Regions from separate parts of the Paraglaciecola sp. 2405UD69-4 genome, predicted to be linked through region 1. Evidence: predicted binding sites of a transcription regulator. Region 1 holds the regulator's gene; the other holds the start of a gene.
The links. Region 1 encodes ArgR, which controls arginine synthesis, uptake and breakdown. Its sites were predicted from a motif close to ANTGAATANNTATTCANT; they were not measured.
Positions count from the first base shown of each region.

Region 2: the regulator ArgR is predicted to act here: its motif matches at 6,387-6,404, upstream of argC (N-acetyl-gamma-glutamyl-phosphate reductase).

Region 1 covers NZ_JBLIXM010000003.1:99,059-115,699, forward strand. The annotation lists gene ACMUMK_RS12595 (TonB-dependent receptor) at 1-1,694, shown strand, start outside; gene ACMUMK_RS12600 (endonuclease/exonuclease/phosphatase family protein) at 1,774-2,958, shown strand; gene argR (transcriptional regulator ArgR) at 2,967-3,431, opposite strand; gene mdh (malate dehydrogenase) at 3,715-4,650, shown strand; gene ACMUMK_RS12615 (DUF2726 domain-containing protein) at 4,711-5,331, opposite strand; gene ACMUMK_RS12620 (hypothetical protein) at 5,463-5,807, opposite strand; gene ACMUMK_RS12625 (DUF2937 family protein) at 5,957-6,484, shown strand; gene ACMUMK_RS12630 (antibiotic biosynthesis monooxygenase family protein) at 6,481-6,777, shown strand; gene ACMUMK_RS12635 (alpha/beta hydrolase) at 6,801-7,643, shown strand; gene ACMUMK_RS12640 (AMP-binding protein) at 7,802-9,136, shown strand; gene ACMUMK_RS12645 (acyl-CoA synthetase) at 9,129-9,479, shown strand; gene ACMUMK_RS12650 (glycosyltransferase family 2 protein) at 9,476-10,216, shown strand; gene ACMUMK_RS12655 (family 2 glycosyl transferase) at 10,219-11,190, shown strand; gene ACMUMK_RS12660 (HAL/PAL/TAL family ammonia-lyase) at 11,211-12,761, shown strand; gene ACMUMK_RS12665 (acyl-CoA thioesterase) at 12,751-13,179, shown strand; gene ACMUMK_RS12670 (NAD(P)/FAD-dependent oxidoreductase) at 13,217-14,461, shown strand; gene ACMUMK_RS12675 (beta-ketoacyl-[acyl-carrier-protein] synthase family protein) at 14,462-15,649, shown strand; gene ACMUMK_RS12680 (3-hydroxylacyl-ACP dehydratase) at 15,642-16,097, shown strand; gene fabG (3-oxoacyl-ACP reductase FabG) at 16,100-16,641, shown strand, end outside.
Region 2 covers NZ_JBLIXM010000003.1:369,730-386,370, forward strand. The annotation lists gene argA (amino-acid N-acetyltransferase) at 1-573, opposite strand, end outside; gene argH (argininosuccinate lyase) at 584-1,957, opposite strand; gene ACMUMK_RS13845 (argininosuccinate synthase) at 1,957-3,204, opposite strand; gene ACMUMK_RS13850 (ornithine carbamoyltransferase) at 3,333-4,262, opposite strand; gene argB (acetylglutamate kinase) at 4,291-5,085, opposite strand; gene argC (N-acetyl-gamma-glutamyl-phosphate reductase) at 5,088-6,104, opposite strand; gene argE (acetylornithine deacetylase) at 6,435-7,580, shown strand; gene ACMUMK_RS13870 (methylglyoxal synthase) at 7,651-8,061, shown strand; gene ACMUMK_RS13875 (glycoside hydrolase family 15 protein) at 8,160-11,366, opposite strand; gene ACMUMK_RS13880 (DUF885 domain-containing protein) at 11,440-13,308, opposite strand; gene ACMUMK_RS13885 (Spy/CpxP family protein refolding chaperone) at 13,487-14,311, opposite strand; gene ACMUMK_RS13890 (response regulator) at 14,491-15,186, shown strand; gene ACMUMK_RS13895 (ATP-binding protein) at 15,183-16,598, shown strand.

The DNA.
Region 1 (16,641 bases):
TTGGTGGAGACGGGACAATTGGTGGTAACGACTTTGGTGAGATCCGTATTGAAACTGATGATGTTGACGTTTATATCGGTTCAGATGATAGCCGTCAAGCTAACGATCTAGATTGGGATGCAACTAGTATCTTATTGCGTGGTAACTACTATTTTGATAATGGCCATACTGCTACATTTGGTTATGAGAGTGATAGCTTAGATATATTCAACTTGTTCGTGCAGCATAGTGAAACTGAAATTCGTTTCGACGGTATAGAAAACTTTGAAAATGGTTTTGCTGATGCTATTTACTATAACTACGCGATATCTGGGGATTTAGATGATGCAGCTGCAAACTGGGGTTACACTTCTCACTCTGTTTATGCACAAGATGAATTTTATTTAACAGATGATTTAAAAGTTATTGCTGGTTTACGTTACGACTGGATCACTTCTTCAGATAATCCTGAAGAGAATGCTGAGTTTGTCGCTGATTATGGGTTCTCAAATTCAGCTAACTTAGATGGTGTATCCTTATTACAACCTCGTATCGGCTTAAACTATACAGTAAGTGACAGTACAGAAATCCGCGGTGGTTTAGGTCTATTCTCTGGTGGTAACCCGAACGTTTGGATGTCTAATAACTACTCAGGTTCTAATACTACACAAGTAGGAGCTCGTGGTCGTGACTTCGGTTATACAGACGGTTCGCGCAGCTTATTTGATGATGATATTGTTTGGGTTAACGGTGAAGAAGGTGTGACTGCAGGTCCTGGTTATGCCATTCCTTCTGAGCTAGATGCTGCAGTTTCTGCCGGTGAAGGTTCAAACTTTGAGTTGAACTATCTAGACCCTGACTTTGAAATGCCAAGCGAGTGGAAATTATCTGCAGGTGTTACCCATGTTACTGAGTCAGACTTTATTTTAAATGCTGACCTTTTAGTATCATTCACCCAAAACCAAGCAATGATCTTGGCTGCTCATTTAGATGAAGTTGGTACAACTGATGAAGGTTATGCTATTTACGAAAGTAACAGATTGGCAGCTTTTGAGTTAACTAACTCTGGTGAAACGTCAACTTCTTATTCACTAACTGGTACATTAGAAAAGTCTTGGGATAACGGCGTACGCGTAGTAGCTGGTTATACTTACAACCACTCTGAAGATGTACAGCCTATGACTAGCTCTGTTGCATTCTCTAACTATCAGTACCGTGCATTTACTAACCCTAATGAAGATGTCTCTTCGTTATCTGATTGGAATATCGCACATCGCTTCACTGCTGATTTTAGTTATGTAGTTGAGTTGTTTGATGGTTTAGATACACGTTTCAACATGTATGCATTGGCACAATCTGGCCGTCCATATAGCAGAACTTTATCATTTAGTGATAGTAATGCTGTATTTGGATTCACGCCTTATTTAGATAGCAATAATGTATTGCCTATTGGTAATGAGCGTAACGGCGAAGAAAGTGGCTGGTGGGCAAAAGCTGATATCGCTATTAGACAGGAAATTCCAGCGTTTAAAGACGATCATTCGGCAACTCTTAGCTTTACGATTGATAACTTCACTAACTTCCTTAATGATGATTGGGGAATCTTAGAAGAAGTATCTTTCAATACTGCTACTGTTGGCACTTCTTCTCCAGAGAGCCGTCAAGGTGATGCATCACTTTGGGAAGCTCGTGTAGGAATTAGCTACAGATTTTAATCTTTAGTTAAATACTGAATTAAAAGCCGGCTCATTTGAGCCGGCTTTTTTATTTAGTCGTAAATTAAAAGGTAATACGATGTTCAATCGAATAACTATAGGCTTGTATATAATGGTTTGCTTAGCTGGGTGTCACTCAACTAGTACGCTGCAGAATATTCGTGTGGCAACCTTTAACGTGAGTATGGAAGCGGGTAATTATGTGCAGCAGGGTGAAAACGTTAGTGGCAATGAACTAAGTATTCACCTGGCTAGCGGTGGCCATTCACAAATACAGAATATTGCTGAAATCATTCAGCGTAATAAACCGGATATCATTTTACTCAATGAGTTTGACTACTTGTCTAGCTCAGTAACTGATATTAGAGCGTTTATAGATAATTATTTATCCGTGCCACAGAACGGCTCTCAAGCTGCGGTATACCCTTATTTTTATTCTGCACCTGTAAATACAGGTTTAGACTCAGGGCTAGACTTAGATAAAGACGGTGTTGCTTCAGGCTCCCATGGAGATGCATTTGGTTTTGGAGCATATCCTGGTCAATATGGGATGTTAGTTTTAAGTAAATTCCCAATCCTAAAAGGTGACGTTCGTACTTTCCAAACATTCTTATGGAAAGATATGCCAAATAATCTTTTAACTAGTATAAAAGATGAGTCTGGCGAAGCTTATTTTAACCAAGCTGCGCAAAATATTTTAAGACTATCTTCAAAATCCCATTGGGATATTCCAATTGATATCAATGGAGTAACCCTTAATCTCTTAGCAAGCCATCCAACACCTCCAGTATTTGATGGACCAGAAAATCGTAATGGTAAAAGGAACCATGATGAGATCCGTTTTTGGACCGATTATATTTCAGATGAACAGCAAGCGGCTTATATATATGATGATCTAGGTGCTAAAGGTGGCTTTTCTGGAAAGCATTTTGTAATTGTAGGAGATTTAAATGCATCGCCTGTAGAGGGCGACGGTGAAAAGGCAGGTATTCAAGGTTTACTAAGTCACCCAAGGGTAAATGATTCATTTATCCCTGAAAGTGAAGGCGCTAAGTTACACACTATAAACAACTCATATGCTGGGCAACACACTGCTTTTTGGAGAATGAGGGCAGATTATGTTTTACCATCAAATTCGTTAGGTGTTTTAAATAGTGGAGTATTTTGGCCCACTAAAGATGATCTGACTTACAAACTCATTAAAGATAGAAAAAGTTCATCAGACCATAGGTTAGTGTGGGTTGATATAAAAGTTAAGCCCTAAACCTTGCTTTATACATTCTCAAAGAGTGCTTCAACACGGCTTTGAGTGTCCTCAATATGGTTTATATCTGCAGGGGCGATAAATATCGTATCGTCACCTGCTATGGTTCCTAATACACCATCTTTTTTACCTAAAGAGTCTAGCAACCTTGCAATTAATTGGGCAGCCCCAGGGCTTGTTCTGATAATTACCATAGAGTTGTTATGTACTACATCAAGTACAAGTTGTTTTAATGGGCTTTTGGCCGTTGGCATGCCGAGCTCTGGCGGTAAACAGTAAACCATGTCGCCTCTAGCATTTCGCGTTCTGACCGCCCCAAACTTACTTAACATTCGAGATACTTTAGATTGACTAATATTGTCAAAATCTTGTGTTTTTAAAGCGTCGACAATATCACCTTGGGATCCGAAACTTTCGGTGTTCAAGATGTCTTTAAATGCCTTAATTAACGCGTCTTGTTTACTACTTGCCATAAGTCCCTCGATATTTAGTTAGAGTATTTTGCCGCATTGCTTGGGTTTTCGCAATTTGCCCTTATAACCTTTATGTAATTCTGATCACTTTTTTGGAACTGTTTGGCTCTATTTATTCTTTAGTTGAATAATAATCATCAGCTTATGTATATATTAAAAACAAAGAGATCCTTGTATAATTATTCAGTTACAAACCGTTAAACAAGCATAAACTTGTATTTCACAACCTCGTTAGCAGTAGTTTAACTATTGCAACGCAGAAAGTATTTCACAGGAGAGAATCATGAAAATAGCTGTATTAGGTGCAGCCGGCGGTATCGGCCAAGCGTTATCTTTATTGTTAAAAACTCAATTACCAGCAGGTTCAGAGTTATCTTTGTATGATGTTGCTCCAGTAGTTCCAGGTGTTGCTGTTGATTTAAGCCACATACCAACTGATGTTAAAGTTAAAGGCTATGGTAAAGATGATTTAGCAGATGCATTAACTGGATGTGACATAGTATTAATTCCAGCAGGTGTTCCTCGTAAACCTGGTATGGATCGTTCTGACTTATTTAATATTAACGCAGGTATTGTGAGAAACCTAGTTGACGGTATCGCAGATAACTGTCCAGAAGCTTGTACTTGTATTATTACCAACCCAGTAAATACAACTGTTGCTATTGCAGCTGAAGCACTTAAAGCTAAAGGTGTTTACAACAAAAACAAATTATTCGGTGTAACAACACTTGATGTTATCCGCGCAGAAACTTTTGTTGGTGAATTAAAAGGGTTAAACCCAGCTAACCTTCATGTACCTGTTATCGGCGGTCACTCTGGTACTACTATTTTACCATTATTGTCACAAGTTGAAGGTGTTGAGTTTACTGATGAAGAAGTAGCTAGTTTAACTACTCGTATTCAAAACGCTGGTACTGAAGTGGTGGAAGCTAAAGCCGGTGGCGGTTCAGCGACACTATCTATGGGACAAGCTGCTGCTCGTTTTTGTTTATCACTTGTTGATGCAATGCGTGGTGAAAATGTGGTTGAGTATACTTACGTTGAAACAAACAGTGATGATGCAGTATTTTTCTCACACCCTGTACGTTTAGGTAAAAATGGCGTAGAAGAGATTTTATCTTACGGTGAGTTAAGTGAATTCGAAGAAAACGCTAAAGCTTCAATGATTGAAGGCCTTCGTGGCGATATCGCCCTTGGTGTTGATTTCGTTAAAGGTTAATCAAGCTTTACACAGTAAAAAGCCAGCTAATCGCTGGCTTTTTTGTATCTGCAATTTACTTTAGGCTGGAACCACTGGATTCCTAGGTACAGTTTTATTTGTTCTGATTGGACGTGTTGGTTTAGGCTGGCCGGTTAATTCGTTGGTTAAGGCACTCTTTCCTTGAGAGGCTGGTGGACTTAACTGTTTCAGCTGTGGTTTAGGTAATTTAGCATGAATACACTCACGAATTTGTGCCGCCGTATAACCTGAGCGTACCTTGATTCTTACATGGGGAATGTTGGCAGCATCTAATGCTCCACTGACGAAATAGTCTCGTTGACTTTTATAGCCGTCTTTACCTTTCATATGGACAAGATCTATTGCCATAACGGGTGACATGTCTTGCTTTGAACATAAAACAAAATCTAAGTGTTTACTACTCGCTCGAGTGGTGGCGCTAATGCTAGTCTTTTTATTGGTGCTTTGACGAATGCTTAAAATATCATTCATTCTCACTCTACATAATATTCGATAGTCTTTACCTACCGCATCGTCTATTAAAGCTAAGAAAGTACGCTCAACTGGGGTAAACAAGTTACCTTTCTTTTTGAATGGAAAAGCTATCCCAGGTTCGTTAAGTTTCATCGCTGCTACTGCCACTATTATCAGTAACATCATCAGTATAATTCCAAGTTCCATGATCTCTCCACGCGCTAACGTCAGTATTTTGACAAATATGTTTTATTACATGGATAAGCAAAGAAAGTGCCAATGAACTAGAAAGCTGATTGGCGGAAATTGGATAGGGTTAGAAACGTTTGGAGTATTATTTAACTTGTTGATTTTACAAGTATATCTATTTGGCTTCCTGCTCCGTCTTTAGATATAACAACAACTTTTTGACCGTCAGCATATTGTAAAACAATTCTGCCCTTTAAGATCTTCTCGTCTTCAGCTTCACCTAGCTCTGTAAGATAAAAGTCTCGGGTAGCTTTAGGAGCACTTGCGGCAAAATAAGACAAGCTTGCAGGTAGAGTCGTCGCAAATTGTTGGCAGAACTTGGGGTTTGGATATAAGGGCAAAGTGTAAAAATCTGTAGGGCAGAGTTGACTGACACTTGGTGCAAGGGTTTCAGTAAGCACGAGTTCATCTGCTTTCAAGCTAGTTGAATTCATTATGAGCAGTACGCTGGCTGATTTTAAGATATATTTTAACAAACACGTATCTCCTAAGATGTCCTTTTGTTTACTATAGAAGTTCAGTAAGTTAGCAGCAAGGTAATTTAGCGCCATAAAGGTATGCTGTGTAGTCAGTGAGTATAATAATGATAAAACTATGTTTAGACTATTTAAGGTTGATGTTGTTTTGTAGCGGGTTATTAATTGGTATTCAAGTGCCTGCCGTGGTTGACCAATATGAAAAGCGAGTTAATGCCCAGCTTACTGAAGCGCAGGGGATTTTGGCTGGATTTCAACAAACAGCAGAGCGATTTTTTGCCGGTGACATACAGGCACTCCTAAGGCATTACGAATTAAGTGAAGATGCAGTGTTTATTGATGATGCTAAAAATATTCGCTATATCGTTGACCGGGTAATTTCTTTAAAAGCTGAACAAGAGGTTTTATCTAAAAGTGCTTTGCAGCGAACCTTTCATGTGCTTGTTACACCTGAGGGTGACACCTTTGGGCAGACTATGGAACAATATAGTTATGTGATCCTAATTGACTTGCAAGCATTGGTCTGGGGTGTGTTGTTTGGCTTTTTAAGTGCCACCTTGATAGAAGCTATATTGCATCTTTTCGGGTACTGCGTGATGTGTCTTAAACCCCATAAACATGAGGATAAAATTTGATTTTAGAGCAGGCCATACTTGATGTCATTCCTGAAAAACAACAGGAGTTTGAAGCGGCCTTTAAACAAGCTCAAACTATCATCTCTTCAATGCAAGGGTATATGTGGCACCAGTTGCAAAGGTCTATAGAAAAAGATAATCGTTATCTGTTGCTGGTGCAATGGCAAACTATAGAAGACCATACTGTGGGCTTTAGGCAGTCACCTGAATATCAACAATGGAAAGCTTTGTTACATCATTTTTACGATCCCTTTCCAAGTGTTGAGCACTTTCACAATATTCAACTTACTTAAAGCCATGATTTTTTGAGGGTAGTATGAAAATAACTTTGTTTGTAAAGCAACTAACTTTCGGTGCTTTATTTTTTATAATGGCCTTTGGGGCAGCGGCTTCTGAGGTTAAATGGGAGAAACTACAAGGGCTAGGCACTGTTGAGTACTTTGAGCTATTAAACCCAAAAAAGACAACTAGTAAGAATAACTATCATGTTTTTGTTCGTTTGCCAGAAGAGTATTTAGAACAAAAATCTGCAACATTTCCGGTACTGTATCTATTAGATGGTGGGACTACCTTTCCGCTATTTTCTGCCCATTACACTCATCTAAGATGGATGAAAGATATTCCACCTATGATCCTTGTTGGAATAAGTTACGGTACCCATGACTGGCGCAAAGGTAATGATCGAAGCCATGATTTTACAGCGCCCTCCAGTGAGCGTGAGCATTGGGGAGGCGCAGCAGTTTTTGAACAATTTTTTATAGATACGTTAATGCCTACTATGCAGAAAAAATATAGGCTTGATAAGCAAAAACAGATCTTATTTGGACAATCTTTAGGTGGGCAGTTTGGGTTGTTTTCTAGTATGTATGGTAAGGCCCCATTCTTTGGCGTGATTGCAAGTAACCCTGCGTTATATCGTAACTTAGATTTGTTTAAGCGCCCGTTAAATGAAAGACAGGATAGACCTAAAGTATTTGTATCTATTGCTGAGTTTGATGATGAAAAATATAAAGTACCATCCCAGCAATGGGTTAACTATTGGCTTTCACAAGACTCAAAGTGGGATTACAAGTTTACGACTATACAAAATCAAAACCATCTTTCAGCTACCCCTGATGTAATAAGAAATGGCTTGATGTGGTTGTTTCCCGATAGTTAAGCGTTAAAATCATTAGCTTGTTGTCTTATGGCGGGTCACTGGTACTCGCATTCCTGTTGCTGTGGCGTTAGAATTGACTTTTGTATCATTGTAAAATCACCTTATCGCTGTTGACCTAACAGCCGCAATGTTCTTCAGTAGGAATGCGAATTACTCAAATGACTCCAACTTTTTTCACCCTTAAGTCATCACAAGTTTGTTTTGTTGGTTCAGAACAAAGTGCTTCTAAATGGGCTGGCATTGTCGACAAATATCAAAGGCTCTTTTCGGCTCATCCGGCTAAAAAATGGCTTCTTAGCGAATCTGACAGTTTTGTTTTTTCTGCTTTGTTTTATGCCTTGTTGTCATCTGGTAAATCAGTGGTTCTGCCCCAAAATTCACAGCCTGAACATATCAAGCATGTAAAGTTGTCAGTAGATGCGAGTGTGGGGCCAGAGTTTATATCGCCAACATTTACGTCCGATATTGATTGTTTACCGGTCGCTGAACTTACCTTAACTATTTCTGCTGAAGCTGAGGTTTATTTTTACACTTCTGGGTCCACAGGGACCCCTAAAATAATTATTAAGCCTTATAAGCTTTTGCACAGGGAAGTAGATGCATTGGAGAGTAAGTTTCATGCATACGTTAAGGAAACAGTGTTTGTGTCTACTGTACCCCATCAGCATATATACGGGTTATTGTACAAAATTTTGTGGCCTATAAATAAAGGGCATGCCTTTGTGCCACAGGCATATGAATATCCAGAGCAAATGGCAACTCAAATTGCAGCGGATAGCTGCATGGCTGCCACTATTATTTCTAGTCCAGCTCAGCTGCAACGCATGGTCGCAGATAATCCTTTAGCTGCAGTTAAGGCTAAGGTACGCAACATATTCTCATCTGGCGGTCCATTAGATGCGAATAAAAACGTAGCTCTACAACAGGCGCTACAATGTCAATTGATAGAAGTTTTTGGGAGCACTGAAACTGGTGGAATTGGATGGCGTGCTAGACAATCATTATCAGATGAAGATTGGCACGTTTTTAACGAAGTGAAAATCTCATATCAACAAGGTAGTGACTTACTTGCCATTTCCTCATCATATATCTCTGAGCCACTTTACAATGCAGATGATAGGGTGCAAATACTAGATGATTATCGGTTTCGAGTGCTTGGGCGAGCAGATAGTGTTGTTAAAATCGAAGAGAAAAGAGTGTCTCTAGATGAGGTTCAAAATAGGCTTAAACAGCATCCATTTATAGATGATGCCTTTGTTGTAGTCATTGGTACAGAGCGTCGTAAGTTAGCGGCCTTAATTGTACTAAATGAAGAGGGAAACCAGGCAAGTCAAGGCTGGAAAAAAATGGAATTAGATAAGCTATTTAAAGGCTTTTTATCTAACTGGTATGAGGCTGTACTCGTGCCAAAAAAATATAGATATCCAATTGAATTACCCTATAATGCCAGAGGAAAATTGAGCAGGCGAGAAGCGGAGTCTTATTTTGAGTGAAGATGTATATCATGGAGATATATTAAGTAAAGAGCAGGGTGAGGACGAGGTAACTCTGGTGATCAGTATCCCAGAAAACCTATATTATTTTAAAGGGCATTTTCCTTCTTCTCCTGTGTTACCGGGGGTTGCATTAACCCATTGGGTAATGGAGTACCTAGCGGAATATTTTGAAGTGGATCCAAATCAGTTTGTAGGTTTGAGTGCGTTAAAATTTCAAATCATAATTTGTCCAAATTATGAGATTTCCTTGCATCTGAAAAAGCTAAATTCAAGCAAATACTCTTTTAGTTATAGTTCTATTCATGGGCAACATGCCTCGGGTAAGGTACTTTTTAAGTGACTTCACAGTACTGTATTGTCATACCCAATTATAACCATGGGGATGTCATTGAGGATACCATTGCCAGCCTTCTAAAATTTCAATTACCGATTATTTTAGTAGACGATGGAAGTGAGCCTGTAACCCAAAAGGTACTTTCTAAGATTGATGAAGATTATCTCGATGTTATTTTACTGCGTAGAGAATTTAATGGTGGCAAAGGTGCTGCGGTAAACACAGGTCTTGTAAAAGCCTATGAAATGGGCATGACTCACGCTTTACAAGTTGATGCTGACGGACAACATAATTTAGCTGACGTAGAGGTTATGTTAGCTGAATCAAAAGCTAACCCTAAAGCCTTAATTAGTGGGCGACCAATTTACGACCAAAGTATTTCCAAAGGCCGCTATTACGGTCGTTTTATCACGCACTTTTGGGTATGGGTTGAAACCCTTTCATTTCAAATTAAAGATTCAATGTGTGGTTTTAGGGTTTATCCGTTAGCGGCTTACGCACAATTAATTGAACAGGTTGAGTTAGGTAAGCGCATGGACTTCGACATTGAAGTTATGGTGCGGCTATTTTGGCAAGGCCTTAACGTTAGGTTTATTGCCACTCGGGTTCATTACCCTGAAGGCGGCGTGTCTCATTTTAATGCACTACAAGATAATTGGTTGATTTCAAAGATGCATAGCAAACTGTTTTTTGGCATGTTGATTCGAATACCTAAGTTGCTTTTTAGGCGAGGGAATAAATAACTATGGAACAGAACCAACATTGGTCAACGCTGAAAGAACGTGGAAGCATGTTTGGTATTCAGTGCCTAGTATTTATCTATAAAGTATTTGGCAAAGGCCTTTTTCAAGTCTGTTTGTTTCCCGTCATGCTTTATTTTTATTTAACCGGGCGTATTGCTAGGCATGCAATCAAAGATTATTGGATCCAGTTAGAAGCCAGCCGAGGTGGTGTTGCGCCTTCAGGCTTTTCATTGCACCGTCATGCTTTTAAAGTGTTTATAACGTTTGGCTTGGCGATTGTAGATAAGTTTGATGCTTGGCTAGGAAAAATTCATATTGATGATATTGAGATCATGAATTCTGACGTTTATGAGAAGCTAACCTCTAGCCAAGGTGCGGTGATCTTAAGTGCTCATTTAGGCAATATGGAAATATGCCGTGCAATTTTTAGCTCTGGAAAAAACAAGAAAAAATTAAACATAATCACTTATAACGAGCATGCCCCCTCATTTAACAACTTTCTGAAGAAAATAAACCCTGATGCCGCAATTAATTTTGTCCATGTGAATAACTTTGGTCCCGATGACACTATTATGTTGAAGCAGAAAATAGATGACGGAGAGGCAGTAGTTATTTTTGCGGATCGGACATCGGTTAATAATCCAAATAGCGTGCAGTTTGTACCTTTTTTGTCTAAACCTGCACCTATTGCAATTGGGCCTTTTGCTCTAGCTACCATTATGGAGTGCCCGGTATTTTTTATGACATGCATAAAAAATTCAGAGCAAGGTAGGTATCAAACTTATATAGAAGAGTTTGCAGAGCCAGTTAAAGTGAAGCGTAAAGAGCGCGCCGAGTATTTTCAAAAGTTGATGGAAAAATACACCTCGAGATTGAGTTATTATTGTTTGAAAGAGCCTTATCAATGGAATAACTTTTTTGATTTCTGGCGAGCAAACGAAGCAGAAAATCCTAATCAACAAAACAATAAATAGATAAAGCGGGAGTAAGCTAAATGGAGTCAGGCTTGAATAAAGTGTGTTTGGGCTCAAACAAGATTTCTATTGAAGATATCGTCAGTATTGCAAAATCAGGCAGACAAGTTGTTTTGTCTGATGATCAGCTCTTTAGGGATAGAATAGACCAAGGAGTGAAGTTTCTTGATAAGTTACTTGAAGAAGATGGGCACATTTATGGTGTAACAACTGGATATGGTGATTCATGTACAGTTGAAGTGCCATTGTCTCTTGTTGATGAGTTGCCAATTCACCTTACGCGCTTCCATGGCTGTGGCTTAGGGGAGTTTTTTAGCATAGAAGAAGGTAGGGCAATTCTCGCTGCTCGTTTGACCTCTTTATCTCAAGGCTACTCGGGGGTAAGTTGGGATTTACTTAACTTGCTCGTTGAGATGTTGAACCAAAATATCATTCCTGTTATTCCCCAAGAAGGTTCTGTTGGTGCAAGTGGTGATCTCACGCCTTTATCTTATGTTGCAGGTGCTTTGATCGGTGAGCGGGACGTGTATTATCAAGACACCATAATGCTAAGTTCTGAGGCGTTTAAACTCGCTGGTCTCACCCCAATAAAGTTAAGGCCTAAAGAAGGCCTAGCTATTATGAATGGAACCGCTGTGATGACGGCTTTAGCTTGTCTTGCCTATGACAGAGCGACTTATTTAGCTAAGTTAATGGCGAGGATCACAGCCTTATCTAGCTTGGCATTAAAGGGAAACAGTAATCACTTTGACGATATTCTATTTAGTGTGAAGCCTCACCCTGGCCAAAATCAGATTGCAAGTTGGATCCAGCAGGACCTCAATCACCATACCCACCCACGTAACTCTCAGAGATTGCAAGATAGATACTCAATTCGGTGTGCGCCCCACATAGTAGGGGTGCTACAAGATAGTTTGCCTTGGTTCCAAAGTATGATTACCAACGAACTGAATAGTGCAAACGATAATCCCATAATTGATGGAATTGGTGAGCATGTATTACATGGAGGGCATTTCTATGGTGGGCACATCGCTATGGCCATGGACTCACTGAAAAACTGTGTGGCAAATCTTGCGGATTTAGCTGATAGACAAATTGCCACTATGGTGGATGTCAAAATGAACCACGGCTTACCGTCTAATTTGTCGGGGGCTAAGGGCGAGAGACAATTTATAAACCATGGTTTTAAAGCAATACAAATTGGATGTTCCGCTTGGACAGCTGAAGCTTTAAAGCTAACTATGCCTGCGAGCGTATTTTCTCGCTCAACTGAATGTCACAATCAGGACAAAGTGAGCATGGGGACTATCGCTGCAAGGGACTGTTTACGAGTGTTACAGCTAACTGAACAAGTTATTGCAGCTACCTTGTTAGCATCGGTGCAGGGGGTTCGGTTACGTATTTTAAGTGGCGAGCTTCAAAAGTCTTCGCTGACCACAGACATGACAAATATGTTAGATGACATCTGCGAATTCTTTGAACTCCTTGATGAAGACAGACCTACAGATAAGTTATTACGCCAAACAGTTACTTTTGTGCAACAACAAAGATGGTCTTTATATGAAAGCTAAACCCATTGTTAGCGTCAGTACCGAGATGGAAGTTCAGTTCTATGATGTTGATTCTATGCGGGTGGTTTGGCATGGCAATTATGTAAAATATTTAGAAATGGCTAGGTGCGAACTATTAAAAGCGTTTGATTACAATTATCTAGAGATGGAAGCTACAGGCTATATATGGCCCATTGTAGATATGCGCTTAAAATATGTGGCCTCTGCCAAATTAAGTGACGTGATAATCGTTGAAGCCAATTTGGTTGAGTATCAGTCTAGATTAAAAATTGAATATGTAATCAGAGATAAAAGTACTGCAAAAGTATTGAATAAGGCTTACACCATTCAGGTTGCTGTTGATATTGAAAATGGTGAGATGTTATTTGAAACGCCCCAATGTGTATTAGATAAGTTATCGCCTTACATTAGTGCATAAAGAAGTTAGTTAATGGTTTACAGACGGAGAAGGGAATATGAGTAATACAGAAACCTGTGACGTAGTTATCATAGGCGCAGGGCCTGCTGGAGCAATTGCTGCTGCTATCTTAGCTAATAACGGGTGGAACACCATAGTTGTTGAACGAGAAGAGTTTCCTCGTTTTTCCATAGGAGAGAGTCTCCTTCCTCACTGTATGGAATTTGTTGAGCAAGCAGGCCTTTTAGAAGGTTTGCTTGAACATGCAGCTCAGCTTAACTTTCAATATAAAAATGGCGCCGCCTTTTATCGTAAAGGGGAGCGTTCAGACTTTAATTTTGAACATAAATTTTCTGAAGGTCCTGGTACCACTTTTCAAGTCAAGCGTGCTGCCTTTGATAAGTTACTGGCAGATGAAGCTGCAAAGACTGGCGCAGATTTTAGGTACAAACAAACGGTTCAAGCTGTTACTAATGATGAAAACGGAGCTAGCTTAGAGGTAAGCACCGAGCAAGGAAGTTACCAACTTAAGGCCAAGTTTATGCTTGATGCCAGTGGCTTTGGGCGAGTATTACCCCGTATGTTGGACTTAGAGCTACCTAGTAACCTTAGCACCAGAAAAGCAGTCTTTACGCACTTCAAAGATAATATTCCAGCAAACGCTACCTTTGATCGAAACAAAATTTTGATCACTGTACACCCTGAGATAGCCGATGTTTGGTATTGGTTAATTCCTTTTTCTGATGGCACTTCGAGTATTGGTGTGGTTGGTCGGCCAGAATGTTTTGACGAGTCCCAAAGCTGCGAGCAGCAGTTGCTCAAATTTATCCATGATGATGATAACTTAAGTGAGTTATTAGCCACTGCAGAAGTGCTACAGCCTGCCCGAACTATTGGAGGCTATTCTGCAAGTGTTAAGTCTTTGCACGGCCCTAGTTTTGCGTTACTTGGTAATGCGGGAGAGTTTTTAGATCCTGTCTTTTCATCTGGAGTAACCATAGCAATGCGCTCGGCGGCATCAGCAGCTAGCCTTCTTAACCGGCAGTTATCCGGTGAAACTATTGATTGGCAAACTGATTATGATGAGCCTTTACGAAAAGGCATTGAGGTATTTAAAACCTTTGTTATGTCTTGGTATGACACTAGTTTCCAAAATGTAATTTTTTTCCAAGATGAAGAGTCAGAGGTAAAACCTATGATCACTTCAATTTTAGCTGGGTACGCTTGGGATGAGAGTAATCCTTTTGTCAAAAACTCTACTCGTGGTATTCGCATGTTAACAAAGTTATGTGAGGCTGATTAGGTGTATAGCGCAACACCTTTATACATAAATAGCATTGGCTTGTGTAACCCTCTTGGGGGCAATGCCGAAGAAGTGGCTGACAATTTATTTTCAGGCTCCCAAAAGGGAATGCAGTTACGAGAAGACTTACTCCATGATGATAAGGTTTATGTGGGTCAAGTGACTAAAGCCTTACCTGATTTGACTGGCTACCCTAAACACTTTCAAAGTCGTAACAATCAGTTGTTACTTCAGGCATATCTGCAAATTGAAAACACTGTTAATGAATTAAAGCAGAGGTTTCCTAGCTCTCGATTTGGGATCATTTTAGGCACTAGCACTTCGGGGATAGCCCAAGGTGAGATCGCCATGGAGCATAAACTTGATGCTGCTACTTTCCCTGATAATTATGATTACAGAGTGCAAGAGTTATCAAATCCTGCAGAGTTCTTAAGTGAATATGCGAAACTTGATGGCTATGTAACTGTTATTTCAACTGCTTGTTCGTCAAGTGCTAAAACCTTTATTAGTGCCGCTGAAATGATTCATGCTGGATTAATTGATGTAGCAATAGTGGGTGGGGTTGATTCATTGTGTGGTATGACAGTAAATGGTTTTAGCGCATTAGAGTCAACCTCTGCGGGTATTTGTAACCCTTCAAGTAAGAATCGAGATGGGATTAATATTGGCGAGGCGGCGGCCTTAGCTGTACTAAGTAGACAAAAATCTAGCATTCGTCTTTGTGCTGGTGGTGAGTCTAGTGACGCCCATCATATGTCAGCGCCTCATCCTGAGGGAGAAGGAGCAAAAGCAGCCATGGTACAAGCGCTAGATAATGCTGGGCTTACTCCCAAGGACATTGATTATATCAACCTACATGGTACCGCCACGCCCAAAAATGATGAAATGGAAGGTATTGCAGTTGCCACTGTTTTTCCATCTAGTCCTTTTGTGAGTTCAACCAAAGGCAGTGTTGGCCATACCTTAGGCGCTGCAGGGGCAACAGAAATTGCGTTTTGTTATTTAGCTTTACAACACCAAGCATTGCCACCCCAACTTTGGGATGAAGTAGCTGACCCGGCTATACCAAAACTAAACTGGGTAACAGCTAGCAGCCAATTGAGTAACCCTTTGCAATATTGTTTAAGTAACTCCTTTGCCTTTGGCGGTAATAATGTGAGTTTAATTATAGGTTTAGAACATGAATAAATACGCCATAGAAGATGTGGTTCCACATGCCCACCCTATGATTTTGATTGAGCAATTAAAGGAGTTTTCAGAAGACTCTGCCACCTGCTTGTTAGAGATTAGAGAACAAAGTAATTTTTACAATCCTGAAAAAAAATCTGTGCCCTCTTATGTAGGGTTAGAGTATTTAGCACAAAGCATTGCAGCCTATGCTAATGCTAACAAAGTGCAAGAGGGTGGCGAAGTTGCCCTAGGATTCTTAGTCAGTGCTCGTAATTTTAAAGCTGCGGTTAGTGAATTTACACTGGGTATGCAGTTAGAAACGAAAGTGACTAAGCTATTTAAAGAAGAGAATGGTTTGAGTGTATTTGATTGTTTAATTTTTTGTGATGAAGAACAACTAATTGAAGCAAAAATTAATGTGTATGAGCCAGAAAATCCAGAGTTGTATCTGAAGGAGAACACATAAAAATGACTAAAAGGGTACTTGTAACAGGTTCTAGTAAAGGCATTGGAAAAGCCTGTGCCTTACGATTAGCGAAAGACGGCTTTGATGTAACTGTGCATTGCAGAGGGGACATAGAAGCAGCAAATAGTGTAGTAAGCGCTATAAAAGAAATGGGACGTGAGAGCTATTGTTTGCAATTTGATGTGGCAAACCGAAGCCAAACCAAAGCGATTCTAGAGGAAGATCTAGAGGATAACGGCGCCTATTATGGTGTGGTATGTAATGCGGGTATAACACGAGACACAGCTTTTCCTGCTATGACAGAGGGAGAGTGGGATGATGTAGTGCATACCAACCTAGATGCTATATACAATGTACTGCACCCTTTGGTTATGCCTATGGTTCGCACCAGAAAAGGTGGCCGTATTGTGACTATGGCATCTGTGTCGGGAGTAATCGGAAATCGCGGACAAGTTAATTATAGTGCGTCAAAAGCAGGAGTGATTGGTGCAACCAAAGCTTTGGCTTTAGAATTGGCAAAACGTAAAATTACGGTCAACTGCGT
Region 2 (16,641 bases), 270 kb from region 1:
GACATCTTTATGTGAAAGGTTAAAAACCTCGCCTGTGGCGGAATATCCCATAGGAGGTAAAAGTACGATAGAGCCATCGTTGAGGTGATCGTTAATACCATCTACATCAATACGTCTTACTAACCCAGTATTTTCGTAGTCAACGCCATCTTGTACTCCAATAGGCATAGCGACTACTAGGTTTCCTGAACACACTCTTATTTGTGAGCCATGCATAGGAGAGTTAGCCAACCCCATAGTGAGTAGTGCTTCAACTTGGGATCTTACAGATCCAGCCGCATCTTTTACACACTCTAGGGTAGGCTTATTTGTAATACGTACATCTCGATGGAATCGAGGTGTTAAGCCCCTAAGTAGAGCTCTTTCATCAATTTGTGGTCGTGCACCATGTACTAATACTAACCTGACACCTAAGCTATTTAATAGCGCGATGTCATGGATGATATTGGCAAAGTTTTCATCTTCGATGGCCTCACCGCCAAACATCAATACAAAGGTTTTACCCCTGTGAGCATTGATGTAGGGCGCCGAATTACGAATAATTTTTACGCTATCGATATGAGATACAACCACTATTGAGTCCTTAGCTACTTTTGGCTAATTCAGCATCTAACGCTGCAGTTACGGGCTTAATACCTGTGCCACCTAAAATGCTGCGTTTATCTACTAGATATTCAAGTTGCAGAATTTCGTACACGTCATCTTCAATCAAGTCAGAGTACTTTTTAAGCTCTTCTAGACTAAGTTCTTCAATGGCTTTTTTCTGCTCTAAAGCAGCCAATACGACTTGACCTGAAATATCATGTGCCGTTCTAAAAGGAATGCCTTTAGCAACAAGGTAATCAGCCAATTCAGTTGCGTTTGCGTAACCTTCACGGGCAGCTTTTGCACAGCGCTCTGAGTCTAACTTGATGCTGTCTATCACTTCACAGGCAATACATAGACATATGTGCCATTGAGTTACCGCATCAAGTAGGCCTTCTTTGTCTTCCTGCATATCTTTATTGTATGCCAAAGGAAGACCTTTCATTGTCACTAGCATGCCTTGTAAGCTGCCAAACACACGGCCACATTTCCCTCTCATTAGCTCTAATGCATCAGGATTTTTCTTCTGCGGCATTAACGATGAGCCAGATGTTACTTCATCACCTAAGGTAATAAAGCCAGCTTCACCAGAGTTAAAGAAAATTAAATCTTCAGCCATACGAGACATATGCATCATGCTAGTACTTGCAGCAAATAACAGCTCTAGTACAAAGTCACGATCCGATACTGCATCTAAGCTGTTTAAACATGGGCTGTCAAAACCAAGGTCGTCAGCTATTTCTTGACGATCAATTGGGTAGGTTGTACCAGCTAATGCACCGCAACCAAGTGGAGATTGGTTTAAACGAGCTCGTAAGTCCTTTAATCGGCTAATGTCACGCTTAAACATCTCTACGTAAGCTAAACACCAATGTGGATAACGTACAGGTTGAGCTCGTTGTAAATGGGTGTACCCAGGTAAGATCACTGTTTTGTTTAGCTTAGCTGTAGCAACAAGCGAGGCTTTTACGTTTTCTAGATCGGCAACCAATAGATCAACATGCTCTCGGGTCCAAAGTCTAAAATCAGTGGCTACTTGGTCATTACGGCTACGGCCAGTATGTAATTTACGGGCCACATCACCTAACTGTTCGATAAGGGTAGCTTCCACAAAACTATGGATATCTTCTTCACTGCTAGCATCAAAATCTAGGGTGCCATCTTCTGCTTTAACTAATAAAGCCTGCAAAGCACCTTCTAATTGTTGTTGTTCGTCTTGTGTCAATACGCCTGCTTTACAAATAGCTTTTGACCAAGCAATTGAGCCTCTAATGTCTTGACTTGCTAAAGCACGGTCAAAGGGTAATGAATCATTTACCCTTCTAAACATGGCGCTGCTACCGTCTTGAAAGCGGCCTCCCCATAAACTCATTATTCTATCCCTGTATTTTTAAAAGCTATGCCTTTTTTGTTCATGGCATCTATACGGCTAGATAAGCTGAATAAACGAATAAAGCCTTCAGCATGACTTTGGTCATAAACATCGTCTGCACCAAATGTTGCAAAATCTTCAGAGTATAAACTGTTGGGTGATTTTCTTTGAACAACTGTGGCTTGACCTTTGTATAGTTTAACCACTATTTCGCCCGTTACTTTTTGTGCAAAGCTTGCGGCACCGGCCAATAACGCATCATTTAACGCAGTAAACCAGCGGCCATCGTACATAACGTGAGAATACTCTAAACCAATTTGTTCACGGTATTTCAAAGATGCTTTATCAAGCACCAAACACTCAAGGGCTTTGTATGCTGCCATCATAACTGTGCCACCAGGAGTTTCGTAACATCCGCGAGACTTCATGCCTACTAAACGGTTTTCTACTATATCGATACGGCCCACACCGTGTGCGGCAGCAATCTTGTTTAGTTTCATTAGTACGCCATAAGGAGTGAGCTCTTCTCCATCTACCTTAGTGAGTTTACCTTGGTCAAATGTAAGGTGAACTCGTTCAGCTTCATCTGGCGCATCTTCTGGGTCAACTGTCATTGTCCAAATACCTTTGGTAGGTTCACACCAAGGATCTTCTAGTTCACCACCTTCATGGGAGATATGCCAAGCATTTGCATCTCGGCTATATATTTTGGTGATTGAGGCAGTTGTTTTGATGTCTCTTTTAGCTAGATAGTCTAGTAAGTCTTCACGAGAAACCATGTCCCATTCACGCCAAGGAGCGATAACAGTTAGCTCAGGTGCTAAGGCTGCAAAGGTACCTTCAAAGCGCACCTGGTCGTTTCCTTTACCTGTACAACCATGACATAGCGCATCTGCACCTACTTTACGTGCAATTTCAACTTGAGCTTTGGCTATAATTGGGCGGGCCATAGATGTACCTAAAAGGTACTCGCCTTCGTATACCGCACCTGTGGTAATGGTTGGATAGATATAATCGGCAACAAACTCTTCTTTTAAATCAACTATGTAACATTCGCTTGCGCCAGTGGCGATTGCTTTTTCGTGTAACCCAATAAGTTCTTCTTCACCTTGGCCTACATCAGCAGCGAAAGCGATAACTTCACAGTCATAGTTCTCTTTTAGCCAAGGAATAATTGCAGAGGTGTCTAGTCCACCAGAGTAAGCTAATACCACTTTTTTGATAGGTTTGTTTTTTGCGATTGCCATGATATTTCCTGTTAATAGCAGTATCTCTATTAATGTTTTTTGATACTACGTTAGTGTATTTTTTTGCTAGGTTTGTTGTTACAACCTAACACTATTTTGTTTTTTGCAAACTAGAGTGAGTTTGCTATTTACGAATTCGGTTTAAAGTCTTTTGCTAACAATTCCACTAAAATTGCATTTTGACCATGCATGCGATTTTCAGCTTGTTGGAATAATAAAGATTGTTTTGAGTCAATCAAGCTTCCGCTTATTTCTAAGTCTCTATGCGCTGGCTGGCAATGTAGGACATAATCAGCACCTGTCTTTTTCATTAGCGCTTCGTCTATTTCATATCCTGCAAAGGTATCTTTAATATCAGCTAGAGGCGTATCATCACCCATAGATAGCCAAGTGTCTGTGTATAACACGTGAGCGCCAATAGCGGCGTCAATATCGTTACTTACAGTTAACTTGCCACCAAACTCAGCAGCACGCTTTTCTGTGATACTGGTTATCTGTGGGTCAACCTCGTGACCTTTAGGGGTAATGACTATAACTTCGCACCCTAAAGCGACACCCACTAACATTAAAGAATGTGTGACGTTATTTCCATCACCTATGTATGCAAGTTTTACTTTACTAAGATCGTCATAGTGCTCGCTAATAGTTAAGTAGTCAGCAACTGCCTGACAAGGGTGGTACATGTCACATAAGGCATTAATAACAGGTACTTTTGCTGATTCGGCTAATTCTTCAAGGGTGCTATGAGCAAACACTCTGGCCACAATAGCATCAGCCCAACAGGCTAAATTAGCTCCCATATCTTTTACATCTTCACGTCCTGCCAATTTATTTGACTGGCTGTCGAGGTAGACTAAATGCCCTCCCAACTTATTGATACCTATATCAAAGCTAACTCGGGTTCGCAGTGAAGGTTTCTCAAATAATGCGACAACAGATAATCCGTCTAACGCATTACGATACGCACTAGGGTTGCTTTTTATGGTTTTCGCTAATTCAAGCAATGCGGTTAATTGCTCTGCGCTCCAATCTTTAAATGAGAGAAGATCTTTTTTCATGATCATACCTTGTATATTTACTGCGAATTTAGTGCGTTGTTTTTGTTGAGGGCGAAATTTTGCTTCCAATTGCTTGTTGTTGCAACAGCCCGAGTAGTTTTTCTGAATTTTTCCAACTTGCGATAGTCACACTTCGGCCTAAGCTTGTCGCCGCGGTTAGTGCAGCTTGTACTTTTACAATCATACCATCTCGGATAACGTTTTCTTCAATTAGCTGTTCGATTTTTTCTTGATCTAACTGCTCAATTAAAGATTTTTCCGCATCAAGTACGCCAGGTACATCTGACAAGAGTAACAGTTGGGCATTAAGAAGCTGAGCGATAACAGTGGCTGCTTGGTCTGCATTGACATTAAGCAGGTTACCTGAGGTGTCAGCGCCAATTGAGCTGATAATAGGAAGCATACCTGTATCAGCGAGTGCATCTAAAAGAGTGCTTTGGGAAGCTTCAACTGTACCCACTGAACCAAGCTCTTCTCGTAACACTGTGGTGTTACACATATTACCATCGGCTAGGCTCAGTCCTACAGGAGTTATACCAGCGCGTATGGCTAGGCCGCAAAGCTGTTTATTTGCTGTTCCTGCTAATGCGCCTGTTATGTAAGGCATATGCTCTTTTGGGGTAACCCGTAAGCCGTCTATTTTTTGACTGGTTAAGCTAAGGGCACTTAATAGTTCTTCAACCATAGTGCCACCACCATGAACTAAAACTACTTGGTAAGAGCTTTGTAATTTGGAAATGGTATTTAATAGCTGTATTGCGATTTCAGGGGCTTGCATAAATGCCCCTCCCACTTTAATAACTAACTTTTGTTTGTCTGACATGATTAATTTACCAGCCCTAAGTGAGATTCGAATCCAAAGCGTAAATTAGCACATTGCATCGCCTGTGAAGCAGCACCCTTTAAAAGGTTGTCAATTGCACTAGTGACAATTAAATACCCTGTTTTTTCATCTAGTTTCCAAAATAAATCACAATGAGGGGTATGAGTCACATCATCCACTTTAGGCCAAGTATTCCTAAGCCTTACTATGGATGAACCGCTATAGGCTGACTGATAGGCTTCATTTACTTGGGCTGGTGTTGTGCCTGTCGGAGTCTTGACACAAATTGTGGCTAATATCCCACGTTTAAAATTACCAAGGTGGGGGGTGAAAATTACAGGTGTACCAAGGTAGTCAGTTATTTCAGGCTGGTGTCTGTGGCCTAGTACGCCGTAAGCTTGTAAACTCACTTCATTAAAACTGCTAGTTAAGGAGGCTTTACGTCCTGCACCTGAGACACCAGACGTAGCATTGATGATAGGAAGGTGGCCATCTTCAATGAGTTGCGCCTGCTGCAATGGCTTAAGAGCAGTTAAGGAAGCTGTTGGATAACAGCCGGGTACTGCCACCAAATTCGCCTTACTAATTTGCGCTTGGTGCCAATCAGCTAATCCATAAACAGCTTCATCTAATAAGCTCTCGGCTGTATGTTCAAAGCCATAAAAATCAGCAAAAACCTGTTTATCTTTAATTCGAAAAGCCCCTGATAAGTCCATCACAACTGCTTTTTTACCTGTAAGTTCTGGCATCCATTTGTGGCTGGCTTCATGGGGGGTTGCAAGAAAAATCAAGTCAAAGTCAGCAGCTAGCTCACAGAGCTTAGTCTCATCAATAGGCTGTAAGGTTAAAGTAATTTGATTAAATAACTTAGGATGTAACTCTCCTAAGGTTTTACCCGCATCAGCACTATGGCTAGATACATATAAACCGGCGAGCTCAAAATTTTGATGCTGGTCTACAATAGCGGCTAATTCAGCGCCAGTATAACCACTGGCTCCAATAATACAGGTTTTCAACATTAGAAACTCTCTATCAACTCTACTTAGAGTTGTACTTGCTTAAAAAGGGGAAAAAGAAAAATCACTCTTTACCAAAACATAACAGTTTAAAGTAAAGAGTGAGCTAGACGCCACAATTTCGGCTATCGTCGAAACAAAATATTGGCGAAGCTAGGCAGGGAAGTGTAAATAGAAATTAGGATGTGCATATTCGTTACGTTACCAAAATAAGTTAAGGTACTGACACTAGTAACATTAAATCTGTGTTCTATACCAATCTATAATAGGCGTAGAATGCCATGTATTGTATAGTTATGCAATAATAGTGAATAATTATTTAAGTGGGTGGTTATGCCAAATTTATCTTTCATAGAACACTATCAATCTATTATTAAAGTCCCTTCTATCAGTGCCTTTGATGAAAAAATGGATCAGACTAATAAACCACTAATTGAATTGTTAGCAGGCTGGTTTAGGGATTTTGGATTTGAAATAACTATTCAAAAAGTTCCTGATAGCCGAAATAAATTTAACATGCTTGCCAAGTTAGGTAGTGGTGAAGGTGGCTTATTGTTGTCAGGTCACTCTGATACTGTGCCTTTTGATGAGGGGAGGTGGCAAACAGATCCTTTTGATATGAAACAAAAAGATAACAAATTGTTTGGTTTAGGTAGCTGCGATATGAAAGGTTTTTTTGCCTTTATTTTAGAAGCATTAAAAACCTTACCCCTGCAAAAGTTACAAAAGCCGCTGTATGTCTTAGCCACTGCTGATGAGGAAACGTCCATGGCGGGCGCTAGGTTTTTTGCCCAGCAACAATTAATTAAACCGGACATGGCGATTATTGGCGAGCCAACAGAGCTGGTTCCTATATATAAACATAAAGGTCACATTGCACAAAGCCTTAAAATACAGGGTAAATCTGGTCATTCAAGCGACCCAGATAAGGGACTGAATGCAGTAGAAATTATGTATCAGGCGATTGGCCAATTGATGGACTTACAGACAAAGCTTAGAGCTAAGTATCATGATGATAGTTTTTCAGTGCCCCATGTCACTATGAATTTAGGCCATATACATGGAGGAGACAGCGAGAACCGTATTTGTGGACATTGTAGCCTTAATTTTGATTTGCGTGCTGTTCCAGCTTTACCTGACGAGCAAGCATTGGCTTTAATAGACGAAGCATTAGCGCCAGTGTTCTCTAAATACCCTAATCGTTTGAGTTTGGATTTGATGTACCCTAGTGCGCCAGCTTTTGCCTGTAGGGACGAACAAAACATTTTAGCTTTAGCTGAGCGATTAACCGGTAAAAAATATCAAAGTGCAAATTACGCTACAGAAGCCCCTTTTATTAACCAGCTTGGATGCGACACTATTGTGTTAGGGCCCGGAAGTATTGAACAAGCTCATCAGCCAGATGAATTTATATCTTTAGACTATGTTAACCCTACAGTAACTATACTGCAGCAAATGATAGGTAAGGTGTGTTTTTAAAAACTGTAGGTTTAATGCTTTTATCTTGTTACCCTTTTTTACAAACCTAAAATGTAAGGCTTAGAAATCGATGCAAAAAACCATTGCTTTGGTCGCCCATGACCACAAGAAACCAGATTTAATCAAGTGGGCTTTGGCCCATAAAGAAGAGTTGAGTAAACATAAGTTGGTGGCAACGGGAACCACTGGAGGCCTGTTACAAAAAGAGTTGAATTTAGATATTCACTGTTTTAAGAGTGGCCCACTCGGTGGTGATCAGCAAATTGGCGCGTTAATCGCTGAGAGAAAACTAGATTGCCTAATCTTTTTCTGGGATCCATTAAACCCAGCACCTCACGATCCAGATGTAAAAGCCCTTTTGCGTTTATGTTCAGTATGGAACCTGCCTGTTGCTTGTAATATGGCCACCGCTGACATGTTAATTACTTCACCATTTTTCGTTGAAGGCTCTACTTACCACAGAGATATTCCGGATTTATAGTGCGCATTAGTCCTCTTAAATTTTAGCTAAGTGAACTCAGTTGCTAAATAAACAAGCCTGGCCATAAGCCAGGTTTGTTTATAAGTAGCCTATTTTCATTAGCTACTTATTGCAGCTGCTTCGTTAGGACGAACAGTTAATAGGTGACTTAAGGCCGAAATGATAAAGCTAGTGCTTTTTGACGGGGCTTGAGCATAGAACTCCTCCCATGCTTGTGTCTTATGCTCATCATAGTTAGCTTGGTGGTCTGGGTATTTGTCTATATGAGCTAGGTTAACAGCATGACCGATGGTTACGTCTATTACTATGGCTTCATCAATTTTCAAACTTGGATTTTGTTCAAAAAAGCTTGCTAAAGCTTCCAGCGCCTCAATGGTTAGCTGTCGATATTCAGCGGCCTGTATGTTGTTAAGCATGTGTTCTATTAGTAAGGCAAAAGCTTGTTCGCCCTCTGTCATATCACTTAATACTATACTGCTGGATATCCGGTTACGTTTATCTAACTTGTTACCGATAACTAAGCCACTGGTGTGGTGCAAAATTTTCCAAATTTTTGCCAAAAACTGGCTCGAACGGCGGTCAATAATACCTTGATGTTGTCTCCAAGCTAACCATCCTTCTTCTGGAACGGCTAATTCATCTAGCCCTAAATTTTGTTTCCAATTTAAAGATTGACTATTACCTTGAGCATGAAGCGTTTCCATTTTTTGAGGTAAGTCTGCCAAGATTTGGAAGTCTTCAAGTACAGACTCCAGTCTAGATTGAATGTCACAAGGTGACTGGTTCATTAAGGTTTCATAAGCTTGGTCTGCCGTGACTTTTTCAGTTCTGACAATTTGGCTTGTTAGTAAGATAATGAGCTGACTGACTCTAAGTGTTAATAGTTCGCTGAATAACTCAGGGCGAGATTTGATTAAAAGACCAAGATATAGCAATACTTCTTGGGTTAAAACTTGGTCTCGAACATCTTCACGGCAGTATTTTTTGATTCTATCGAGTAACTCATCATCACTTAGTGGTCGAGTGATAATTGAGTCATCATGATATGAACGACCTACTTGTATAAATTTTTGTGCTACTAGTAGATCGCCGACTGCTAGATCTATCTCGCCAACGTTCTTACCTTGTAAACCAGTAGCTTGACGTAACACTGACCATAGCCTTAAACGGCCAGCATGGGCATGTACCTCTTCTATGAGTTCATATAACTTACGTTTTTTCCCATCTAGTTCAATATCATGGTTGATAGAAGTTAATGCGACTAACTGGGTCAGCAGAGCTATTTGATGATACAAGTTACTCGCGCCAGCTAATTGGCTAGTAAGGGCTGCAATATTTGTTTCAAGGGCAATTTCTAGTTCTGTGCTTTGCAGAAGAGGTTGATGTTCTCCCTCAAGTGGCAACATGCAAGGGCGATATAATAGGTCTGCTAGTGGCGACTCAGGTAAATTAAGATCATGAATGTTTTCAATGTACTCAACGGTTGCTGTGTTAAGTAGTTGAGCCATATGTTGATGACGCACAGGAATGCCATCTACTTCACCGCTATCTATTTGTTTTATAAGTGTATAAAAACTATCTCTGTTGGTTTCTAAAAGATTGTGAGTCAGCAATACTGTGACAGTAGGCCGGCCTAGCTCGGTCCAATTTCTGTGTAAGTAGTTTAACTCCGACTTAAAGTGACCTACTAAAAAGTCAATGTCGTAACTAAGAAAGTGCTCTTGCTGCAAAAACGAAGGCGTAAGGCACACAGCTTGCTGCTTAGCCATCATGTAAACTCGGCTTGTTGTTAAGCTTTTTAAGCTGCGTTCATGGCGTCCAGTTAAGCCAAGTGGCGGGCATAAACCTATTTGACCATGCACTTTGGCAATGTGTTCAGGGAGATAAACTTTAACAGGAGATATATCGTCTAGGGTTTGTGTAGCGACACCATAAGTGGCAAGCTCTTGTTGCAAAACTACATCTTCGGCTAAAAGTACTATTTGCACAGTTGGTTTTTTAGCTTGCTTAAGATGACGTCTTCCAAGCGGGTCTAAGTCACCTCTACGAAGTAAATTATCCTCTAACATTGCACCTAGTAAGAATAAACTTTGAGCCCAAACTAAGGGTACATTATCGTTGGGTTCTCGTGGTTGAGAGCCAGGATTTGCACGTTCTTGCTCTATATTTTCTTCAGGGACAAAATAAAGTTCTGGCAGTAGCTGCTGTCCGTCTTGCTCAACTAATACTGTATTGAGGCGCTCACGGTAATAAGCTACTTTTTCTTTATCATCTCGAAAAATAGCGTCTAAATACAAATAGGTATAGAAGAGCGGCCACTCTGACTCTATGTGTTCGAATTGTTTTAGCTCTTGCTCTTCATAATGTAAACGGCCTTCATCTTCAATTGCGGTTTGGTGGCCGTCACGAAGAAATCGTTTAAGTCCATAATTACCTTCAAGTTTGTTGACTATATCGTCACGAACTTTTTGTAGTAGCTCTTTGTCTTTGACAGCAAAGGCTGGATATCCGATAACGCTAAGTAACGCTGCGTCTGTTTCCTTTGAGTTCGACTCTCTAGGTAACATGGCTGATAAGGTAATATTAGCTTGAGCAATGTTGTCGGGGACAACATGAATAACACTAGATTGGGCGCCTTTGGTACCATAAAGATTAAACCCTGATAGTGCCTCTAACGCGGCTTTTGCCATCCCCAGCGAGCTTGCATTGAGTTCTACATTGCCACTGTTTGTTTTAGCTCCTCGCTCCCAAATACCAAAATCTGGGGTGCGGTAAGCTCTTTCTATGTAGTACACCAAGTTTTGTACAAAGTTAACCTCTTCTTCTGACCAGATTAGATCGAGACCAGAAGCAATCATTTGGGTCATGGTGAGTAAAAATACTGAGGTGGCATCAATTTGCAAATGGCCCCATTCGTCATCACCTACAACTGGCTCACCTGTTGCTGTGTCGTACTTAGCGTGTAAAGAATCTATTGGAGCGCGGCTTTTTTTGAATTTTTCAATTTTATTGGATTGCGCCATCATGGAACGTAGCAAAGCTCGCATCAATTTCACTGTGCGCTGCTGGAGCTCGTACCCTCTGCCGTTGTCGTCATCAATATTGCGATAAGCAAGTGCTAAGCCCCATACAGCTAAAATACTGTAAACATTGTCACGTACCCAGGCATCTTGATAATTACCATGTACCGTCACTGCTGTACTTGCTGGCAAAAGGCCAGAAATAGGGTGCTGTTTGTTTAATATTACTTGCTTGACTTGATGATAATACTCATCCAGTTTAGTACGCAGTTGAATGTCTTCCATAAAATCTCCAGTTTGCCGAATCTTCAGGCTAGTATTATTTTTACGCTAATTGCTTTGTCATTCTATTGCGGGTTTACTTGGTTAACGTTGAGGCTATCCAGCTATCTACCATTTGCTCTAATACATTTAAAGGTACCGCACCGCCACCTAACACTGTATCGTGAAATTCCTTTATATCGAACTTATCGCCTAAGGCTAACTTAGCTTTTTCTCTAAGTTCTAGAATTTTTAACATGCCAACTTTGTATGCGGTAGCTTGGCTTGGCCATGCAAAATACCGTCTTACCTCGGCGAGTATTGCTCCCTCAGAGATGGGTGAATTTTGCTTGAAGTAATCAATGGCTTGCTGCTCTGTCCAACCTTTTGAGTGTATTCCTGTATCCACCACAAGCCGAATAGCACGCCACATCTCTGTCACTAAGCGGCCAAAGTCAGTATAAGGTGAATTATAGGCACCCATTTCTAGTGCGAGCAACTCAGCATAAAGTGCCCAGCCTTCTATGTAAGCGGTAAAGAAAGCTTGGGTGCGAAATTCTGGTATACCTTGTAGTTCTTGAGCGATAGATATTTGCATATGATGCCCTGGATTACCTTCGTGGTAAGCAATGGCTTCCATTTCATTTTTGGGCATGGCGGTCATATCGGACAGATGCGCGTAGTAGACACCGTCGCGTGAGCCATCAGGTGTGCCCGGGTTGTAGTGTTGCGGTGCACCAGCTTGCTCTCGGAAAGCCTCTACTCTTTTAACGACTAAATCTGCTTTTGGTAAAATTCCAAAATAATCTGGCAGTTTGCTGTGAATATACTCAAGGTAAGCCGTTGAATCATCTAAATAACCTTGCCGACCTGCGTCGGTATTAGGGTAGTAAAATTCTTGATTAGTCACATCACTTTTAATAAAGGCAAAAAACTCTTGAAGGCTTCCGGTAAACTTTACTTGGCGTTTTATATTTTCCATTAATCCTAGGAGCCTTGCGACTTCAGCTAAGCCAATTTCATGAATTTCATTAGCATTTAAGTCGGTGGTTGTGGCATTGCGTAACATAGCATCGTAAAAGGCTTTGCCATTTGGCAGGGCGCCTGCGCCTTGGGCTTGATCTGATACATTTGCTTTGTCATGTGTAAACCAGGTTATTAGGCTCTGGTAACTTGGTTGAAATTGAGTTTTCAGTGCTGTTAAAACCTTAGCTTCTAACTCCTTGGCTTGGTCTGTTGTTATGGTGTTGGCTACAACCAATGCACTTATTTTCTTTTTGGCATCGGATAGAATGGGAGAGTCGACATCTGATTTATCAAATGGCGCGCCAGTCACTAGATTACTAGACTGTGCAATAATAGCGTCATAAGAAAAATAAGGCGGGCGGACGCCTTCGTCTGCATGCAGTTTTGCTCTTGCCAATAATTGATTGATAGCAGTAGATAAGCTTCCTATTCTTTTTATATAGGCTTGCATATCTGATAAATCATCTACTTTATGAAAGTTTATTAGAAAGTTAGGTAGGCTTGTATGAGCACCAAGCATTTGTGTGAAAATGTACTTTTGATGTTTGTATGGGGCTAGCGCCTTGGCTGCTTCATATTGATAAACCCAAATATCATAGGATACTTTGGCATCATCTGTTAAAAGCTCATAGTCCACATTTTGTTTGAGCTCTGCCACACTTTGAGCCAACCACATTAACTCTTTGTCTTCGGCAGCCTCACTAAAGTCATCAAACTCACCGTATCTCTCCTTTCTTCCAAGTCTGGTTAATGTAATGGGAGATCTTAGGAGTTTTTCTTGGTACTTTTCAGAAAACCATTGATTAAGTTTTTCCGTCTCTGAAGGAGAAGCTTGCTGGTTTATATCAAGCTGATTAGAGCTTAAGGTTTTAGGAGAAGAAGAGGTGTGCTCACATGCAGTTAGTGCAAGTAGTAGTATTATACTTAGTGTTTTTTTCATTATGATCCTTGGCGCCAGATAAATAAATTACTGGTGTTCTATTGTGCTCGAGGATAAAACAAAAGTGTTTTGAATGAAATGTAAGTATGTTGAGAATAAGACTAAAAAAGCGCCGACAGGCGCTTTTTTACAAGTTACTTACAAACTAGATTTATAAATTTTAAGGGACCTTAATAAATTAAACAGTTTGTTGTTTCTTTTGTTTTTTTCCGTGATGCTTACGACTTTTCATTTTCTCTATTTTCTCACTCATTTTTTGTTGTTGTTCAACAGTAAGTAAGTTCCAAACATCATGATTTACTTTTGCTTTAGAAACCGCCAACGCTAAGAAGTCATCTTGATACTGACTACTTAATGCCTGCCATTTTTCTGCCGTAAAGTCAGTGCTGTTAACTAGTGCACGCTCTGATTTTTTAAACTCTTTTAAGCTGTCTTTTAAAGCAGCTTCTGTTGCTTTAGCTTGCTCTCTGACGGCTTTGATGTCGGCTTTTTGAGTATCTGTTAAATCTAAGCCTCTAAACATGCGAGCTTTGCCTCTTTTTTTCCCTTTTTTATGGTCTTGGGATTCTTCCCGTTTGGCATCTCTCTCTGCTTGTTTTTCTGTTACCAATGCTGAAAACTCAGCTTGCTGGGCTTCAGTTAGTGTATTCCATACTTGGTTTTTCTGTTCAGCACGGTGCAACATTTTTTCAGATATGGCAGCTTGATGTTGTGCCAAGCTGATCTCAACTTGCGTTTGGTCCCATTCAGTAGCTTGAATTAAAGGTTGCAGTTCAGAGAAAAATGACGAACCTCCTTCTTGATATGCCTCTTTATCTAAGCGACCTTGTTTTCTTATTTCTTTGATGTCTTGTTTTTGAGCATCAGTTAAAGAAAGCTGCGATAGTATATGACGCATACCATCACGTTGATGGCCTCGGTCTTTATTAGCAAACGCTGGGGTAGTTATAACCAGTGCTAGTGAAACTGCGATTGGAGTTAGCAATGTTTTAAGCTTTAACATAAGGATATTCCTTTTTTACGGTTGGTTAATTTCAGTAGGGACAGTGTAGCGATTGCAATGCAAAGAAACGCAAAGGGAATGTAAAGCTTTTGTAAAGGTGGGGCGTGGCATTATTCCGCCTACTGTATAATAGCTTACCAAGTACCCCTGGATGTGCATTTAAAATTAAAAGGTGGCAAATGAGTAACAAACAACTTTTACTAATCGATGACGATATCGAGTTAACTGATCTTCTATCTCAGTACCTAAAACCACAGGGTTACGATATTGATATTGTGCATGATGGTGAGTCTGGTATTACTCAAGCAACATCAGGTAAGCATTATGATTTAATTATACTTGATGTCATGTTACCTAAACTAGATGGCTTTGAAGTATTGAAGAAACTTCGAGTAAGTCATTTTACACCGGTTTTAATGTTAACGGCTAAGGGAGATGACCTCGATAAAATCCTCGGACTAGAGATGGGCGCAGATGATTATCTTGCTAAACCGTTTAATCATAGAGAGCTCTCAGCAAGAATAAAGGCTTTAGTTCGTCGTATGGGATTATTACCGGCTACCAGTGTTCAGCAAAATTTAGTTTTAGGGGATGTAGAGTTGTCACCACCTTCTCAACAAGTTCACTGTAATGGCCACTTATTAGAGTTAACGGGCACGGAGTACTCTATCTTGCATCTGCTTATGTTAAATCACGGAATCCTAGTGAGCAAAAACGATATCAGCGAAAAAGTACTAGGGCGTAAATTAGCCGCTTTTGACAGAAGTATAGATATGCATGTAAGTAATTTACGCAAAAAACTTGCTGAATTTAACCCTACTGAAAAAATCAAAACCCATAGAGGGGCTGGCTATTTGTATTTGGTGGAATCATGAGTTTTTTTAGGCGTTTCAATCCTGCAAAAAGCTTGTTTGCAAAAATGTTTCTGTGGTTTTGGTTAGCCACCTTTTTAATTTTTATAAGTTCCATTTGGCTAGTTAAGCAACTTGACTCCGAGGTTAAGTATCGGCCACTAAACCCCGAACAGAGAAAAGAATTAGGGAATATAACCCGCAAGGTTCAAAAACAAATAGACAGGTTACATAGATTAGATGATGAGCAGTTATTGCAAGACGCCTTAGCACAGGTTAGCAAACGAGCCCGTGTTAATTTAGTCATGTTTAATCTTGCTGATAAAACTATCATTTTTGATAACAACAGACGTAATTACGCCTCAGTGGATACGGTAAAGTTATTTGAAGCGCAACATAAATCATTGGCTATTTGGGCTGATGGTATGGCTTATTGGGGAGCAAGCAGCGTGAATGTGGGCGACAAAGAATTCTCTTTATTTGTCGCCACTCCAAGGCCAGGGGGAACACTTAGGGTAGTTCGTCATCAATATCCTGGTTTATTTATTGGTCTGTTGATTATGCTTAGCGGTGGCTTGTGTTACTTATTTGTGCATTCTCTATTAAAGCCAATTATCCAGTTACAAGATGCCTCTAAAAAAATGGCTGGTGGGGATTTGAGCGTCCGAGTTTCCTCGGTGAGTGATCGCTTAGATGAAATTGGTCAATTGGGGAGGGACTTTAATCATATGTCAGAGCAGGTAGAGCAGCTGCTCCAAGGGCAAAAAAGGTTGTTAGCCGATATTTCTCATGAATTAAGATCTCCGTTAACTCGGTTGCAATTGTCAATTGGCATTGCGCAGCAACAAAGCGAATCTGAAGTGTCTGGGGATATGTTAGTCGCTTTAGACAGAATAGAAAAAGAGGCTTTACAAATCGAAAGTATGATTAGTCAAGTATTGACCTTGTCTAAGCTAGATAATCAACAGCCCATTCAAAATATACAAACCATTAATTTAACAGACGTGATGACACCTATTATTGCTGATGCGCAATTTGAAGCGGAACAAAAAGGTAAGAGCGTGAATTATGAGTTTACAGAGAATGTGACTTTTCAGGCTGATCCTCAGTTATTAAGCAGTGCAGTTGAAAACGTCTTAAGAAATGCCATTCATTATGGAGCTAGTAACATAGATGTTCGGGTTATGCTGAGCCAAGGAATGTTAACCTGGAATATATTAGATGATGGTAAAGGAATACCGGAGCAGCAACTCACTAAAATATTCGATGCCTTTTACCGTGAGTCAACAGCTCGAGATAGAGACAGTGGTGGGGTAGGCTTAGGGTTAGCCATTGCCTCCCAAGCTGTCAAAAAGCATGGTGGCAATATGCGTGCTGAAAATAGCCCAAATGGAGGCTTATTAGTTAGGATATCCATCCCTTTAACTATTGAGTAAAGCGAGTGTTTTAGTGGGTAGTAGTTGGGGTTTTTCGTTGTAA